DNA from 4 places in the Microbacterium sp. GW821-FHT01D02 genome. Region 3 is predicted to be linked to each of the others. Evidence: predicted binding sites of a transcription regulator. Region 3 holds the regulator's gene; each other region holds the start of a gene.
The links. Region 3 encodes LexA, which represses DNA repair genes until DNA is damaged. Its sites were predicted from a motif close to TCGAACANNTGTTCGA; they were not measured.

Region 1 (4,207 bases), 130 kb from region 3:
ACTCCGCCGTGTTCTTCAACGGTGCGATGGACGTGCTGCAGCCGAAGATCGACGACGGCACGCTGAAGGTCGTCTCCGGCCAGACCGAGATCGCCCAGACGGCGACCGAGGGCTGGAAGGCGGAGAACGCACAGCGCCGCATGGACTCGCTCCTCACGTCGACCTACAGCTCGGCGACGCTGGACGGCGTCCTGTCCCCGAACGACACGCTCGCTCGCGCCATCATCACCTCGGTGCAGGGCGCCGGCAAGGATGTCCCGGTCGTCACCGGTCAGGACTCCGAGGTCGAGTCGGTCAAGTCGATCATGGAGGGCATCCAGTACTCCACGATCAACAAGGACACCACGCTCCTCGTCGAGCAGTCCATCAAGATGGTCGGCCAGCTCCAGAAGGGCGAGAAGGTCGACGTCAACGACACCGAGCAGTACGACAACGGCGTGAAGGTCGTTCCGGCCTACCTGCTCGACCCGATCATCGTCACGAAGGAGAACGCGGCCGAGGCTTACGCCAACGTCCCGAGCCTCCTCGAGATCGTGAAGTCGTACCAGTAAGTCTCACGACACCGTCCACACGGACACACGAACCGTCCGGGCCTTCGGGTCCGGGCGGTTCGTCGTGTCACGGATGAGGGGTGGTCGCGAGCGCCGCGAGCTCTTCGTGGGGCATCGCCGCGGTGATGAGGAGGGGCGGATCGGCGAGGTCCGACCACGCGGACAGTTGCCGCTCCATCCGCTCCAGCTCGGCGACGCCGCCGGCGTCCGTGAGCAGGGCGAGGATCCCGCGCTCCACGGAGTGGGCGGGATCCTGTCGTGCCCGCGCCTGGACGCGGCGCCAGCACTCGGCGACGTCCTCGCGGAGCAGCGTGCGTCGTATCCTTCCGCCGCTCGCCAGGACCGCGTCCTCGAACGCGGAGGCCTCCGCGGGGATGAAGAAGAGCTGTGGGAAGATCACGTTCCCTCCGGAGATGATCTGCTCTCTGAGGACGGCCAGGGCGAGCGGCTGGACCTCCGCACCGGCCTGAACGAAGTCCACAGACGCCGTACCCAGGAGTCCGCGCAACAGGTCGACGTCGAGATTGAGCCATCCGCGCCGGGCGTTGACGAAGTTCCGTGCGTAGGTGGACTTGCCGGATCCGGGGAGGCCGTTGACGAAGATGCAGCAGCCGCCTTCCGTCCTCACCGGAGCTCCGGCCTCTGCTGTGTGGTCGTGGTCCATCGATTCCCCCCGGCTCACACCCTATTCGCCGTCTGCCGGTGATTCCGCAACCCGGATGATGCGCCGACTCCAGGCGCAGCTCAGAACGGAACGGGCATCTCGTCGGCGCTCGTGAAGGTCACCGTGTGCTGCGGTGGCGGGCGGTCGATGTACGCGCGACCCGTCGGACTCGTCCACGCCAGCATCCCGCCCGGGCGCTGTTCGACGTGCCAGGGGGAGTGGTGCTTGAGCATGTGATGTCGTCGACAGAACGCGGAGAGGTTCCCATCCGCGGTGGCACCGCCTGCCGATGCCGCATGATTGTGGTCGAGGTCGCACTTCCGCGCCGCGATCCCGCATCCGGGGAACCGGCAGCGCTGGTCTCGCGCGCGGAGGTGCCGTCGCAGCTGCTCACCCGGACGGTAGCGGTCTACCGCGAGCAGTCCGCCCGAGATCGGATGCGTCAGCACGCGGTCCCAGCCCGTCGCCGAGCCAGCGAGCGTCCGAGCGGTCGCCGAATCGATCGGTGTCACACCGTCGAGCTCGGCAGGAGGAGACGTCGGCGAGGAGCCATCGTCCATCAGGGTGAGCACCGGCACCGTGACCTCGACCCTGGCGCGGATCTCGCTCAGCAGTCCGTCCGTCGTGTCATGCCCCACAGGGGTTCCGGTGAGCACGAGATCGGCGAGCAGGTCGGCGCGCAGCTGGTCGATCGTCCGCTCATCCACGGGAGGCTGTGCGGTGCCGGCAGCGGCGCGGGGATCAGCACCGGGATCGGCACCGGGATCGGCGCCGGCATGCTTCGCCGCCCTGCCGTTCTCCTCCTTCACCGCATGCGCCATCTGCGACAGACGGTCGAGCATCCCGTGCAGGAGGACGGCGGGTCCCCGCGCTCCGAGCTCGGCCATCCCGTCGTCGAGGTCTTTCACCCACACCCGCCGCTGGGCGCGCGCATCGAGATGCCGCTCGGTGACGCTGCGTTCCTGGAACCGTTCGGCAAGCCGCCGTGCGATCCGGCGCAGACGATTCGGAGACTCCGTCGCGGCGAGCTCCACCACTTCCGCGGCATACGCGGCGCGATCCTCGGCATCGTCGAGATGCGCTCCCGCGTCGACGATCACCCGCGAATGCGCCGCGCTGATACGTCCTTCGCCCTGCGCCTCCCACACCGTCGGGAACCGCTCGACCAGCCAGGAAGCCTCGGCCATCCTCCGCTCGATCGTGCGGTCGCTCACATGCTGCGCCGCACCGATCTCGGCGGCGACCGTGCGGATCGCCATGTCGCCATGGTCGGGATGCGCGGCCTCACGAGCGATGTCGACCGCGAGGCGCCCGGCCATCGCGAGCATGCCGTCGCGGGCCGCCTGCATGCTGCTCAACGTCGATTCCGCCGCCTCGAGCGACGCCACCAGATCGGCGAGCATCGCCATCTGGGAATCCGTCGCGTCGAGCAGTGCTGTCATGACCTCAGTCCATCACGGACCACCGACATTCGAAACTATGTTCACCGGGATGCCGGCATCCGATCGACACCGGCCCACCGATCCGCGGGGAGGGGTTCCGCGAGCTGAGCGCTAGTTCCAGATCGGGTCGTCGGGGTCGGGGGAGTCGGTGCCGTCGGCGTCGGTCATGATGCGCGCCTCGCCGATCCACGACCGCAGCGAATCGCCGTGGAGCATGTGGGGCTGCGGTGTGCCGAGGAGCTCCGGGGTCGTCACGACGGGCAGCGGCTCGTCGCTCGCGAAGATGACGACGTTGCCGAGGGGTCCTTCGTCATCGTTCGGCTCGGCGTCGAGAACGACGGCGAGGTGATCGAACACGGTGCTCAGGGTGGCCGCCTGCCGCCGTGAGTACTCGAACGGATGCCCGTCGAGCAGGTTCACCGCCACGACGCCGCCTGCTGCCGAGCGCGCGGCGACGCGGCGGTAGAACTCCTGGCTGGCGACGCGATGCCGGATGACGGCGGCGTCCCAGAGATCGACGACGGTGAAGCGCGCGTCCACCCAGTCGGTGTCGACCGCGGTCCGACCGGTGGCTGCGACGCCGAGCGCGGGGGACGGGGAGGACGGCAGGGACGATCGCTCCTCACCCGGAAGGTCCTCGCCCGGAAGCTCCGCGTCCGCCACCGCTCGTGCATCGCCGAAGATGACCCGCAGATCCGTGCCGGCGGGCAGCGGCAGCGCGGCGATCACCGCTTCGTAGAGAGCGGGTTCGAACTCGACGACGAGTTGAGGCGATCCGGTGCGCGTGGCCTCGACATAGCGTGCCAGCGTGAGGGCTCCGGCGCCCAGATGCACGGTGAACAGCGGCGCACCGGGCTCCGCCACGGCATCCATCGCCCGGGCGATGTGCTGGATGTACGCGTATTCGAGGTCGGTGGGCTCCGTCATGGAGACGACGGACTGCGGAATCCCGTCGACGCTGAGCTCGTAGCGACCGGGTCGCCGTTTCGACTGCATCAGCTTCGCCCTGCGGTCATCGAGCATGAGCGAGAACACCCGGCGATTCCTTGGCACCAGTCGATCTTAGGTCGGGTGGAGCCGAGGACGGCCGTGGCGCCCACCGCGCGCGGCTACCCTGGAGGGAACATGGCACATCTTCTCGGGGCTGAAGCCCTGCACCTCGAATACCCGACCAGAGTCGTCTTCGACTCCGTGACCCTCGGCATCGAGGAGGGCGATCGCATCGGCATCGTCGGCCGCAACGGCGACGGCAAGTCCAGCCTCCTCGGGATGCTGGCCGGCATCAAGGAGCCGAACTCCGGACGCGTCACGGTGCGCGGCGGCACCCGCATCGGCGTGCTCGACCAGGCCGACAACCTGCCGGACGACCTGACGATCAGCGCCGCCGTCGTCGGCGACACCCCGGAGTACGAGTGGGCGGGCGATGCGCGCATCCGCGACGTCATCGAAGGACTGCTCACCGATCTGCCCTGGGACGCCGAGATCGGCTCCCTCAGCGGTGGTCAGCGGCGCCGCGTCTCGCTCGCGAAGCTGCTCACCGGCGACTGGGA
Region 2 (4,207 bases), on a different contig from region 3:
GTCGTGACGATGCGTTGCGCCAGCCGTCCGAGGTCGGGCTGCTGCGCGAAGACATCGCGCACCTGCTCCTGCACGAGGACGGTTTCGGGGACGATCGTCTGCAGCGATCGAAGCACAGGCGGTCGGCTCATGCTGTCACTCAAGCACTCCGCGCCGCCCCGGGGAAAGGGGTTGCGTGCGACCGCCGCCTCCGACTAGAACCCCAGAGCGCGGGCGAGCTTGGAACCGGATGCCGATTCGTGCCCTCCGGCAGCCTGCACGGCCCGCTCCACCGCATCGAAGAAGGCGGCGCGTCCCTCGTCGTCGGCCGGGGCGGCAGGACCGAGCTCCATCTCCCACTCCCGCCATTCGCGCTGCACGCCCTGGCGCAGGTCGGTGGCCCGCACCCGGTCGTCGACGAACTCCGCCACGATCCCGTCGGGTCCGGTGAGCAGGTACGCGGTGCGGTCGTTCTCGATCCGGGCGAGCGGAGTGAGCGGCGCGGTCGTCCATTCGGACACGGTCTCGGCGACGGCGGCCGGGAGCTCATTGCCCTCGGTGAGCGGCCAGCCGAGTTCCAGCCGGCCGTCCCCCTGCCGCGGCCCCTTCACGTGCCAGCCCTCATCGGGACCGCCGGTCCGGCGACGCAGCGCCACGCCGGCGCGGGAGAGCGCACCGTCGGCGGTGTCGAAGTACCGGGCGTCCAGCGCCCTGACCTCGCCCGTGCTCACGGTGTCGACGCCGGGGAGGGCGTCCCACCGCGGCAGCGGAGTCTCGGACTCCGCGTCGTACTTGCGCTCGACCTCGACGGTGCGGGAGGGCTCAGTCATCGTCGAGCGTGAGGTCCTCGAGCGACTCCTCGAACCAGTAGTCGACCTCGGTGGGACCGTCGGACGGACCGGTGTTCTGCGGTCCGCCGCGGCGGTTGTACACCACCTGCGTCTCGCTGTAGGGGACGATCAGCTTGTCGTCCGCGTCGCCGAGGGGGATGATCTGCCCGTCCAGCGGGCCGCCGTGAAGTCGCGCGAGTGCCATGTGCTTCAGGGTAGCGCCGTCCCTGCGGTATCGGCGCGAGGCGAGCGGAATCATCCGAGGACGATGCCGAGGAGCGCACCGGCGATCATCCACGGACCGAAGGCGATGCGCGTGGCACCGTCCGCCCGCCGCAGCAGGATGAGCACGAGCGCGTAGAGCGCGCCCAGCACGAAGGCCGAGGCGGCGCCGATCGCGAGCGACGTCCAGCCGTGCCACCCCAGCACGAGGCCGATGACGGCGGCGAGCTTCACGTCTCCCCCGCCCATCCCCGCACGGCTGATCCCCCGCAGGACCGCGTAGAACCCGCCGAGGATCAGCATGCCGAGCACGGCTCGGACGAGGTCCCTGCTCTGCCCGGTGCCCAGCGCGTCGATCCCGGCGAGCACGACCAGGCAGGCGAGCGTCGGCAGCACGATCCGGTTCGGCAGGCGGTGGGTGCGGGCGTCGACGACGACCAGCCATCCGCCGACGCCGACCAGCGCGACGTGCACGAGGGCGAGGAGAGCGAGCCGGATGTCCATCCCCGCAGGTTAGGAGATCTGCGACCCTCGCACGGGCCCCCTGTGGACAACCCCACCGATGTCCGATGTACGAACTATCGTCATTCCCACGACTTGGTATATTAGAATATATCTTCGAGAAAGGATGCAGGGTGATCGGTCTCGATGCGGTGGCCTCGCTCTCTCCGGCCGGGGACTCCCGAGCAGGTGAGGTACTGCGACTGCGCCGCGAGATCAGTCGGATGCAGCGGCGACGCAGCGAGCATACGCTGCTCCCCCTCGACCCCGCCCTCACCGCGCTCCTGCCGGAGGAGGGGCTGCAGACCGGCACCTCCTACACCGTCTCCCCCTCGCCCAGCCTCGTGCTCGCACTGCTCAGTGCCGCATCGCAGAAGGGGCACTGGTGCGCCGTGGTGGGCATGCCGACGCTCGGCGTCGAGGCGGCGGCCGCGTTCGGGATCGACCTCGCCCGCCTGATCCTGGTCCCCGAGCCCGGAGAGCGCTGGCTCGCGGCGACCTCCGCCCTGGCCGAGGTCGTGCCCCTGATCGTGGTGGCCCCCGGCTCACGGGCACGCGACGCCGACGTCTCCCGCCTGAGCGCACGCCTCCGCGACCGCGGATGCACCCTGCTCGTCACCGAAACGCCCGGCACCGGACGCTGGCCCCAGAGCGAAGGGACGATCCGTCTCCACGACCCGCACTGGCACGGCCTCGGCGCCGGCTGGGGGCTGCTCTCCGACTGCACGGTGACCGTCACGGCGCAGACCCGGCACAGCCCCCGTCCGTCGAGCGTGCGGGTGCAGCTGCCCGGAGGCCATGGCGCCGTCGAGGCCGTCGGGGCGGAGCTCACCGCGCTGCCCGCGCTCTCCCCGGAGACCGCCCCCGTCGAGGCGGCTCCCCCCGAGCTCCTGCGCTGGGCGGAGGCCGGATGAACAGCCCGCTCCGCGTCCTCGTGCTGTGGTTCCCCGATTGGCCGATGCGGGCGGCACTCGGCGCACCCCCGCATCCGCCCACCGCCCTGGTGCAGGCGAACACGATCGTCGCCTGCACCGCCTCCGCCCGGGAGCACGGCGTGCGCACCGGCCAGCGCCGCCGAGTCGCCCAGGGGCACCTCTCGTCCCTGCGGGTGCTCCCCCACGACCCCGACCGGGACGAGCGCGCCTTCCTCCCCGTGCTGCACCTGATCGAGAAGCACGCCCCCGGGGTCACGCTGCTGCGCCCCGGGCTCGCGATCCTCCGGGCCAGGGGCATCTCCCGGTACCACGGCGGAGAGGCGGAGGCGGCCGAGGCGCTCACCGCCGTCCTCGCGGAGGCGGGCTTCCCCGAGGTGCGGATCGGCGTCGCCGACGGTCCGTTCACCGCGGAGATCGCCGCGCGGGGTCCCGTGCCCTGCACGGTCGTGCCCCCCGGCGGCTCTCGGGAGTTCCTGGCCCCGTACCCCGTGCAGGTGCTGCGGGACGAGCAGATCGCCGGTCTCCTCCTCCGGCTCGGAGTGCGCACCCTCGGCGAGTTCACCGCCCTCGCCCCGCTCGATGTGCGCGACCGCTTCGGCGAGCACGGCGCCCGGCTGTACGCGCTCGCCGCCGGCGCCGACTCCCGTCCGCTGACGCCTCGTCCCCCCGATCCCGAGCTCGTGCGGAACATCGAGTTCGACTCGCCGCTGGGCGGTGCGGATCAGGTGGCGTTCGCGGTGCGGCAGACGGCCGACGCGGTGATGCTCGCGCTCGGCGATGCCTCGGTCGTCTGCACCGAGGTGCGGATCGATCTGACCGACGACAACGGCGTGGTCTTCTCCCGGTCCTGGCTGCATCCGACCTGCTTCGACGCCTCCGACCTCGTCGACCGTGTGCGCTGGCAGCTGGAGGCACTGGCGGCGCAGAGCGCGAAGGATCCGGTCGACGAGGCGCGGGCGTTCGGCGGGATCGTCGCGGTGCGCGTCATCCCGGTGGCCGTGGACGATGCCGCCCATCACCAGCCGGGGCTCTTCGGCTCGGGTACCGATGAGCGCCTGCACCATGCGGTCTCGCGCGTGCAGACCATGCTGGGGCATCAGGGCGTGGTCACCGCCGCGGTCGCGGGCGGTCGCTGGCTGGCCGACCGTCAGGTGCTCACCCCCTGGGGAGAGCGCACGGTCGCGCCGAGGGACCCGGGGTCGCCCTGGCCGGGGAGCCTCCCGGATCCGCTGCCCGCAGAGGTGTTCCTGCCCCCGCGTCCGATCGGGGTGCTCGCCGCGGACGAGACCACGGTCGGCGTGGATGAACGCGGGGCGCTCTCGGACGACCCCGCCCACATCGACGGAGCCGCCGTGCAGGCCTGGGCCGGCCCCTGGCCCGTCCACGAGCGACGGTGGACGGCCGGCGGCGGGAAGAGAGGTCATCGGCTGCAGATCGTCGACGACCTCGACCGCGCCTGGCTGGTGTTCCACACCGGCGAGCGCTGGTGGGCCGAGGGGCGGTACCGCTGATGGGCTGGCACAACCCGCCACTGTCCTGGGACGAGCTGGAGCGCACCCTCAGCGGGGAGGAGTCGGCGCCGCACCCCCCGGGTGCCGAGCCGCGGGGGCAGCGGACCGATCCCGGACCGGTGAGCCGTCGCCGCAAGCGCACCCCTCCCACCGCCGTCGCCCGCCCCGAGGACGCGGTCCCCTACGCCGAGCTGCACGCGCATTCGTCGTACTCGTTCCTCGACGGGGC
Region 3 (4,207 bases):
AGTGGTCTCGGCCTCGGTGCCGGCGCTCACCCTGAGGTGACCGGGGATGCCGACATCGCGCACGAGCACGCCCCGATCGAACAGCTGCTGCCAGGTCGCCTTCGGGTCGGCGACCCCGCCGAAAAGCACGAAGTTCGACCACGACTCATGCGGCGTGTAGCCGAGAGCCTCGAGCGTCGCCGTGATCCGATCGCGCTGCTCGATGATCTCCTCGACCATCCCGAGCATCACGTCGGCGTTGCGCAGCGCCGCCACGGCAGCCGCCTGCGTGAGCGCGCTCAGGTGATACGGCAGGCGCACCAGACGCAGCGCGTCGATGAAGGCCGGGTCGGCCGCGAGGTAGCCGACCCTGGCCCCGGCGAAGGCGAACGCCTTGCTCATGGTGCGGGACACCGCGAGCCGGGGACGCCCCTCGAGCAGGGTCAGAGCAGAGACCGCGTCGTGCGGAGCGAACTCCTGGTAGGCCTCGTCGACGATCACGATGCCGCGAGCAGCCTCGTAGACGGCCTCGATGACGTCGAGGCCGAGGGGCGTGCCCGTCGGATTGTTGGGCGAGCAGAGGATGACCACGTCGGGGTCGGCGGCGCGCACCTGCTCCGCCGCCTCCTCCGGGGTGATCGTGTAGTCGGGCTGCCGGGTGCCCGCGATCCAGCGCGCGCCGGTCCCCTGCGCGATCAGCGGGTACATCGAGTACGTGGGCGCGAAGCCGAAGGCCGTTCGGCCGGGACCCCCGAAGGCCTGCAGGATGTGCTGGAGGACCTCGTTGGAGCCGTTGCCCGCCCAGATCTGCTCGGCCGAGAGGCCGTGGCCCAGGTAGTCGGCGAACGCCTCGCGCAGCGCGGTGAACTCCCGGTCGGGGTAGCGGTTGACCTCGTGGATCGCCACGGCGATGTCGTCGAGGATGTCGCTCGCGACGGCATCCGGAATCGGATGCGTGTTCTCGTTCACGTTGAGCGCGATCGGGAGCGGCGCCTGCGGTGCTCCGTACGGAGTCAGTCCACGAAGATCGTCACGCAACGGCAGATCATTGAGGGAGAGGGTCACCCTTCCCATGTTAAGCCGCTCGTCGAGCGGATGACGCAAAGTTGCCGCGGGCGGCTCAGTTCCCGTACTGAGCCGGGATCGCGAGCTCCTGACCGATCTGGAGACCGCCGCCGCGCAGCAGGTTCATCCGGCTGATGTCGCCGATGACGTCGCGCGGGTCGGCGTCGGGAGCGACCGAGGTCGCGATCGACCACAGCGTGTCCCCCGGCATGACCGTCACGGTCTCGATGCTCGCCGCCGGCGCATCAGAACCGGAGGCGATCGCGCTGCCCCCGCTGAGGGCGGCGAAGGCGATGCCCACGGCGAGGGGCACGGAGGCGAACGCCAGCAGCACGGCCCGACCTCGCATCGTCAGCCGGAGACGCGTGGTTGGACGGGCCGACGCCGGGATGACTGCTGCGGTGCTGAAGCTGATGCTGCTCATGTCGTGCTCCTTAGCCTGTCCCGAAGCGGGGAAGCCCCGGGGAAGTTGGCGTAGCGTTCGCATTCGCGTCTCGGCCGGGAGCCGTGAATGCGAAGCTACGTACCGAAGATATCTTCGAGTTCGAACATCTGTCAAGTATTCTTCGAAACCACCTCCGAAAATCGGCCGACACGCTCGAACAGATCTTCCAGATCCGGTCGATTCTCGGATACGGTTTCGATAAGAACACCCCACCACGGGCCTCCGACATTCGAAGAGGGACGTCGGATCACGCACTTAAGGAGCACCATGAGCGAGAACTCTGCCCCCGAGTCGGAGGCACCGCGGACGCGCCGGCGCAAGAGCCTGAGCCCCAAGCAGATGGCGATCCTCGAGGTCATCCAGAGCTCGATCGCGAACCACGGCTACCCGCCGAGCATGCGCGAGATCGGCGATGCCGTCGGTCTCAAGTCGCTCTCCAGCGTGACCCACCAGCTCGGCCAGCTCGAGCTGAGCGGCTACCTGCGGCGCGACCCCGGCAAGACCAGGGCGATGGAGGTGCTCATCGACCTGCCCGGCACCAGCACCGAGAACCCCGCTGACGTCGCGACTCCGGTCGGCGACGCCGCGCTCGTGCCCCTGGTCGGGCGGATCGCGGCCGGAGTGCCGATCACCGCGGATCAGCAGGTCGAGGAGATCTTCCCCCTCCCGCGGCAGCTCGTGGGCAAGGGCGACCTGTTCATGCTCAAGGTCTCCGGCGAGTCGATGATCGACGCCGCCATCTGCGACGGGGACTGGGTCGTCGTCCGCTCGCAGAGCAACGCCGAGAACGGTGAGATCGTCGCCGCGATGCTCGACGGCGAGGCCACGGTCAAGGTGCTGCGTCGCCGCGACGGGCACACCTGGCTCCTCCCCCGCAACTCGGCCTTCGAGCCCATCCTCGGCGATGAGGCCGTGGTGCTCGGCAAGATCGTGGCGGTGCTCCGCGCGGTCTGACCCGTCAAGGAACGACGAAGGCCCTCCCGGAGCTCCGGGAGGGCCTTCGTCGTCCCGGGCACGAGTGTGACGCCGCGTGCCGTCGGCCCATAGGCTCGAAGCATGTCGTCGTCCCCGTACGGTTCCTGGTCCTCGCCCTTCTCCGCCACGTCCGTCGCGGCTTCCTCCCCCCGCATCGACGGTGCACGCTTCGTCGGCGCGGAAATCTGGTGGGGAGAGTCGGTCCCGGCCGAGAAGGGGCGCGTGACCGTGCGGAGCTCCTCCGGCGCCGAGATCCTCCCCGCCCCCTGGAGTGCGCGCTCCCGGGTGCACGAGTACGGCGGCGGCGCCTGGACGGCCGATGCCGACGGCACGCTGTACTTCGTCGACGCCGGCGACCAGCGCGTGCATCGCCTGGCGTCCGGCGACCTTCCCGTGCCCCTCACGCCGCCCGGGCCCTCCCACGGTGGTCTGCGCGTGCAGGACGGCCGTCTGCTGGCGGTGCGCGAAGACCTGTCGACGACCCCGCACACGCGCGCGGTCGTCGAGATCCCGATCGACGGCTCCGCCTCCGACGACCCGACGGCCATCCGGGTGATCGCACAGGGGGACGGGTTCTTCGCCCACCCCGCGCTCTCCCCCGACGGGACCCGCGCCGCCTGGGTGGCGTGGGAGCGCGGACGGATGCCGTGGGAAGACGCCCGCGTGCAGATCGCCGAGGTCGATGGCGGGCACCCGCACACGGTCCCGTCGCGGACGGCGCTGCAGCCCGAGTGGACGAGCGACACGGAGCTGCTCTTCGCCGACGCACCCTACGACCGCTGGGAGCTGTACCGCCTGACGGTCGACGGCGTCGAGCCCTCCGGCGCTCCGCAGCCGCTCGCCCCCGCCGACGCGCCGGCGGACGCCGACACCGGCTACGGCCTGTGGGTGCTCGGCAACCGCTGGTTCCGTCCCCTCGACGACGGACGCATCGTCGCCGTCCGCACGAACGGCCGCGACGAGGTCGTGGTCTTCGACGACGACGGCGGCACGGTGCTGGTCGACCTCCCCGCCGATGGACACGTGAGCGTGGACGACGTGGACGGGACGCGCGTGCTCCTCTCCGGGAACGGCTCCCGCGTCGCACCGGGACTCTGGTGCGTCGACACCGACTCCGGAGAGGTCTTCGCGGTGCGCGGCGGCGAGCCCGTCGATCCGCAGTGGATGCCCCCTGCCCTGTCGATCGAGGTCGACGGTCCGCACGGTGCCGTGCACGCCTTCGCGTATCCCCCGGCCCATCCGGAGGCGACAGCGCCCGAAGACGAGCTCCCGCCCTACGTCGTGCTCGTGCACGGGGGGCCGACGGCCCACGTCACGGGCGCGACCTCTGCGGCGGTCGCCTTCTACACGAGCCGCGGCATCGGCGTGCTCGACGTGAACTACGGCGGGTCGACCGGGTACGGCCGCGCCTACCGGGAGCGCCTGGACGGGCAGTGGGGCGTCGTCGACGTCGACGACGTGATCGCCGCCGCCCGCGGCCTCGCCGACGCCGGGCTCGCGGATCCCGCCCGCATCGCGATCCGCGGCGGATCGGCCGGCGGATGGACCGTGCTGTCCGCCCTGGTCCGCGGAGGGACCTTCGCCGCCGGGATCAGTCGCTACGGCGTCGCCGACCTGCGGATGCTGGCCGCCGAGACCCACGACTTCGAGGCGTCCTACCTCGACGGCCTGGTCGGGCCGCTCCCCGAGTACGAGCACGTGTACATCGAGCGCTCACCGCTGACGCATGCCGATCGCATCGAC
Region 4 (4,207 bases), on a different contig from region 3:
TCTGCATGCCGTCCTTCCGTCGCTTCACGGACGCGAGGTGACCGAGCGTCCCGTAGAGCTTTCCGGCGGCGTTGTCGCGGACCGCGCACGTGTTGATGATCACGACGTCGGCTTCGGCACCCTCGGCAGCGCGCACATAGCCGGCGCTCTCCAGGGATCCGGAGAGCCGCTCCGAATCGTGCACGTTCATCTGGCACCCGAAGGTGCGCACTTCATACGATCGCTGTCGACCGTCGTCGTCGACGGCCGCCGACGACGCGCTGATGATCGTCGGTTCACTGCGCGGAATAGTCATGATCAACCCATTGTACGAGCCGTTGCCGAGCCGCAGCGGCGTCGGGCGATCAGTCCGAATCGACGAAGCGGACGCCGGAAGTGGACCCGCCGAAAGTCGTCTCCCGCAGCGCGGCCTTCGCCGCCTTCATCGCGACGGCGCCGTTGTAGCCCCGACGTGCGAGCTGACCCACCAGACGTCGGAGAGCGGTGTCGTGGTCGAGTCGGCTCAGCGACCGGGCCTTGGTGCGGGCGAACTCCAGCGCGCGCTCGTCGTCGTCGTCGGGAAGCTCGTCGAGAGCGCCGTCGATGACGTCGCGAGGGATGCCGCGCTGAGCGAGAGCACGAGCCAGGGCGACTCTCCCCTGCCCCTTGCGCTCCACGCCGGAGGTCACCAGGACGCCGGCCAGGGCGACGTCGTCGAGATAGCCTCGGCGGCAGAAGTCGTCGATCACGTCGTCGACCGTGCCTCTGTCGAGCTCGTATCCCCGCAGCACCTGCCGGGCTTCGGAGATGGAGAGCGACCGCGCGCGCAGCTTGCGGACGAGAGACTCCTCGGCGGAGGCACGGGCCTCGTCGAGAGACGCGGCGTCTGCGGTGCCCTCATCTTCGGGGACGTCGAGCGCGCGGAGACGAGGCGCCGGCTTCGCCGAGTCGGACGAACTCGCCCCGGTGCGACCTGTCGCCCCTCGAGCGGGATGACGGTCGCTCGGGCTTCCCGCATCGCCCGGTTCGATTGCCGCGGATCCCGCCGGCGGGGCGTCCCAGGTCGAACGCCACGGACCGGCATCGCCGGTCCGCCGCGGCACGACTTCCGTGGCGTCGTCGGCCTCGACTTCCGTGCTCTCGGGCGTCGGAGTCGTCTTCTTCGAGGCACCGCCGAAGAGGGGGATGATGGGGGCGATCCGGTCGGGATCGCCCCCACGGGTGTCGTTCATCAGGCCGGACGACGCTCAGCGAGCTCGTCTGCCGCCGCAGGCGCGGCGACCTGTGCACCGATACCGAGCTTCTGCTTGATCTGCGTCTCGATCGCCAGGGCGATGTCGGGGTTGTTGAGCAGGAACGTCCGGGCGTTCTCCTTGCCCTGACCCAGCTGGTCGCCGTCGTAGGTGTACCACGAGCCCGACTTCTTCACGATCGCATGCTCGACGCCGAAGTCGATCAGGCTGCCCTCTCGGGAGATCCCGACACCATAGAGGATGTCGAACTCGGCCTGCTTGAAGGGCGGGGCCATCTTGTTCTTGACGACCTTGACCCTGGTGCGGTTACCGACAGCGTCGGTGCCGTCCTTGAGCGTCTCGATGCGGCGGATGTCCATGCGGACCGAGGCGTAGAACTTGAGCGCCTTACCGCCGGCGGTGGTCTCCGGCGAGCCGAAGAAGACGCCGATCTTCTCGCGGAGCTGGTTGATGAAGATCATGGTGGTGTTCGTCTGGTTCAGACCACCGGTGAGCTTTCGCAGCGCCTGCGACATGAGGCGAGCCTGCAGACCCACGTGCGAGTCACCCATCTCACCCTCGATCTCGGCGCGCGGCACGAGCGCCGCGACGGAGTCGATGACGATGAGGTCGATCGCGCCGGAGCGCACGAGCATGTCGGCGATCTCGAGCGCCTGCTCACCCGTGTCGGGCTGCGAGACGAGGAGCGCATCGATGTCGACGCCGAGCTTGGCGGCGTAGTCGGGGTCGAGCGCATGCTCGGCATCGATGAACGCGGCGATGCCTCCGGCACGCTGGGCGTTCGCGATCGCATGCAGGGTGAGCGTCGTCTTACCCGAGGACTCCGGTCCGTAGATCTCGACGATGCGGCCACGCGGGAGTCCGCCGACGCCGAGGGCGACGTCGAGGGCGATGGAGCCGGTGGGGATGACGGCCACGGGGGCGCGCTCATCGCTGCCCAGCCGCATGACCGAGCCCTTTCCGAACTGGCGGTCGATCTGGGCGAGGGCGGTCTCGAGGGACTTCTCGCGGTCGGCGGGTGATGGCATGATGTGCTCCTTCTGCGCGCGTGGTGCCGCCTGTAGGCTGTCGCGGCTCTCCCGGTTGGGAGAAACTCTCCGACAAGGCGTAATGGCTCTTCGGCTTGTTTTCCACCGTAGGAGGGGCCACCGACATCGTCTCGGCGAACTCACGTACCGTGCAGAACAGAATCCCTGAACCACTTGTGCAGAAGACTACGCCCGTTTCGAACAGATCTTCGACGACACGCCGAGATTCGATCGGCGGTTGCCGTACGCACCGGACATCACCCCGGGGACGGTCAACGGCCGCGGGGCTCCTGTCGGCCGACGCCGTAGCGCCGGCTCTCGGGCACGTCCATCTCGGCGCACAGCGCCAGCCAGATCTCGCGGGGCGGCGTGCCGTCGGCCAGAGCCTCCACCGCCGTACGACCGCGGAGCGCGGTCAGGCTCAGATCATGGACCAGCGACGTCGCCCGCGTCTGGAACTCGTCATCGACGGCGCGAAGGAACTCGCTACGACGCATCGCTTCGGTGACCGCGGATCAGTGCAGCGAGAGCTGGGGCTCGATCGACGCCACGAGGTCGTCGGGGACGACATCGGGGAAGACCTGGATGCCCTCGAGCACGGAGATGCGATCTCCGACCTCGCGCATGATCGTCGAGATGGGAACGTCGAGTGCGTCGGCGACGGAGGCGAGGATCTCGCTCGACGCTTCCTTCTGCCCGCGCTCGACCTCGCTGAGGTAGCCGAGTGCGACGGACGCCTTGCTCGCGACCTGCCGGAGCGTACGCCCCTTCTGCAGGCGGAAGTCCCTCAGCACATCGCCGATTTCCTGTCGTACAAGAATCATCGGAACCTCCTCCCCGTGTTTTCGATCGAGGTGTCCCCCGATGAGACAGCCAGTCTAGTACCGCTGGCCTGCACAGAATCTACCCCTGCACTCTGTGGTTTGAATGTGAGCACGTAGGTAGTAACCGGTGCGGGGCCGTCGCTATTCCGCGATCGACTCGAGGAGCGCTTCCAGCGCCACGACGACGGTCTGCTCGCGGATCGCCGCGCGGTCGCCCTGCAGGTGGAACTCGATCGTCCGCGCCGCCATGGGCGTCACGACGCCGATGTGCACCGTGCCGACCGGCTGCCCGTCGGGCGAGTCCGGCCCGGCGATGCCCGTGGTCGACACGCCGACATCGGCCGCCCGTCCGTCGACGCTCACCACGCGACGCACTCCGTCCGCCATCTCCAGCGCAACCTGCGGGTGCACAGGACCATGCGCGGCGAGGAGGTCGGCATCGACGCCGAGGACCGTGTTCTTGACCGGTGTCGCGTAGGCGGTGACTCCACCGAGGAGCACGGCGGAAGCCCCGGGGACGGAGACGATCTCCGCGCACAGCGCCCCGCCCGTGAGAGACTCCGCGACCCCGAGCGTCCAGCCACGCCGGGCCAGAGCCGACAGCACCGCGGCGGAGGCCCGCTCGCTCACGACTTCTGCCGCGAACCGCGCACCTGGGCGACGATGTAGTCGATCCCGCTCGCCACCGTCAGCACCAGCACGATGAGCATCAGGACGAACGTGATCAGGGTCCACGCGTCGAGGCCGATGAGGTAGTGCAGCGGCAGCAGCGCCCACCCGAGGGCCACGCCCTGGAACGCCGTCTTGATCTTGCCCATCCAGGCCGCCGCGACGACGTGCTCGCTGGCCACCATGAGCCGGTGGATCGTGATCCCCCACTCCCGCACCAGGATGATCGCGACGATCCACCAGTTCACCTCGCCGAGGATGGCGAGTCCGACGAAGCCCGCTCCGGTGAGCAGCTTGTCGGCGATCGGGTCCCAGAGCTTGCCGAAGTCGCTGACGATGTCGTACTTGCGCGCGAGGTAGCCGTCGACCCAGTCGGTGGAGATCCCGACGATGAAGATGATCGCCGCTGCCCAGCGGAGACCGGGCTCGGGAAGACCGTACGTCCCGCCGAGCA

Region 1: the regulator LexA is predicted to act here: its motif matches at 2,687-2,702, upstream of AC07VM_RS00845 (HNH endonuclease signature motif containing protein).
Region 2: the regulator LexA is predicted to act here: its motif matches at 1,638-1,653, upstream of imuA' (DnaE2-dependent mutagenesis accessory factor ImuA').
Region 4: the regulator LexA is predicted to act here: its motif matches at 2,458-2,473, upstream of recA (recombinase RecA).

What each region holds. Positions count from the first base shown of each region.
Region 1 is NZ_JBWKXB010000001.1:167,119-171,325, reverse strand. Features, by position in the region: gene AC07VM_RS00855 (substrate-binding domain-containing protein) at 1-551, shown strand, start outside; gene AC07VM_RS00850 (P-loop nucleotide/nucleoside kinase family protein) at 619-1,179, opposite strand; gene AC07VM_RS00845 (HNH endonuclease signature motif containing protein) at 1,296-2,657, opposite strand; gene AC07VM_RS00840 (spermidine synthase) at 2,769-3,710, opposite strand; gene AC07VM_RS00835 (ABC-F family ATP-binding cassette domain-containing protein) at 3,783-4,207, shown strand, end outside.
Region 2 is NZ_JBWKXB010000003.1:40,506-44,712, reverse strand. Features, by position in the region: gene AC07VM_RS13700 (type III polyketide synthase) at 1-131, opposite strand, end outside; gene AC07VM_RS13695 (CYTH domain-containing protein) at 195-809, opposite strand; gene AC07VM_RS13690 (response regulator) at 802-1,014, opposite strand; gene AC07VM_RS13685 (prepilin peptidase) at 1,065-1,535, opposite strand; gene imuA' (DnaE2-dependent mutagenesis accessory factor ImuA') at 1,667-2,446, shown strand; gene AC07VM_RS13675 (DNA polymerase Y family protein) at 2,443-3,978, shown strand; gene AC07VM_RS13670 (error-prone DNA polymerase) at 3,978-4,207, shown strand, end outside.
Region 3 is NZ_JBWKXB010000001.1:35,525-39,731, forward strand. Features, by position in the region: gene AC07VM_RS00185 (histidinol-phosphate transaminase) at 1-1,053, opposite strand, end outside; gene AC07VM_RS00190 (LysM peptidoglycan-binding domain-containing protein) at 1,100-1,468, opposite strand; gene lexA (transcriptional repressor LexA) at 1,757-2,443, shown strand; gene AC07VM_RS00200 (S9 family peptidase) at 2,546-4,207, shown strand, end outside.
Region 4 is NZ_JBWKXB010000004.1:7,290-11,496, forward strand. Features, by position in the region: gene miaB (tRNA (N6-isopentenyl adenosine(37)-C2)-methylthiotransferase MiaB) at 1-295, opposite strand, end outside; gene AC07VM_RS17090 (regulatory protein RecX) at 345-1,211, opposite strand; gene recA (recombinase RecA) at 1,211-2,260, opposite strand; gene AC07VM_RS17100 (DUF3046 domain-containing protein) at 2,533-2,757, opposite strand; gene AC07VM_RS17105 (helix-turn-helix domain-containing protein) at 2,776-3,084, opposite strand; gene AC07VM_RS17110 (CinA family protein) at 3,226-3,714, opposite strand; gene pgsA (CDP-diacylglycerol--glycerol-3-phosphate 3-phosphatidyltransferase) at 3,711-4,207, opposite strand, start outside.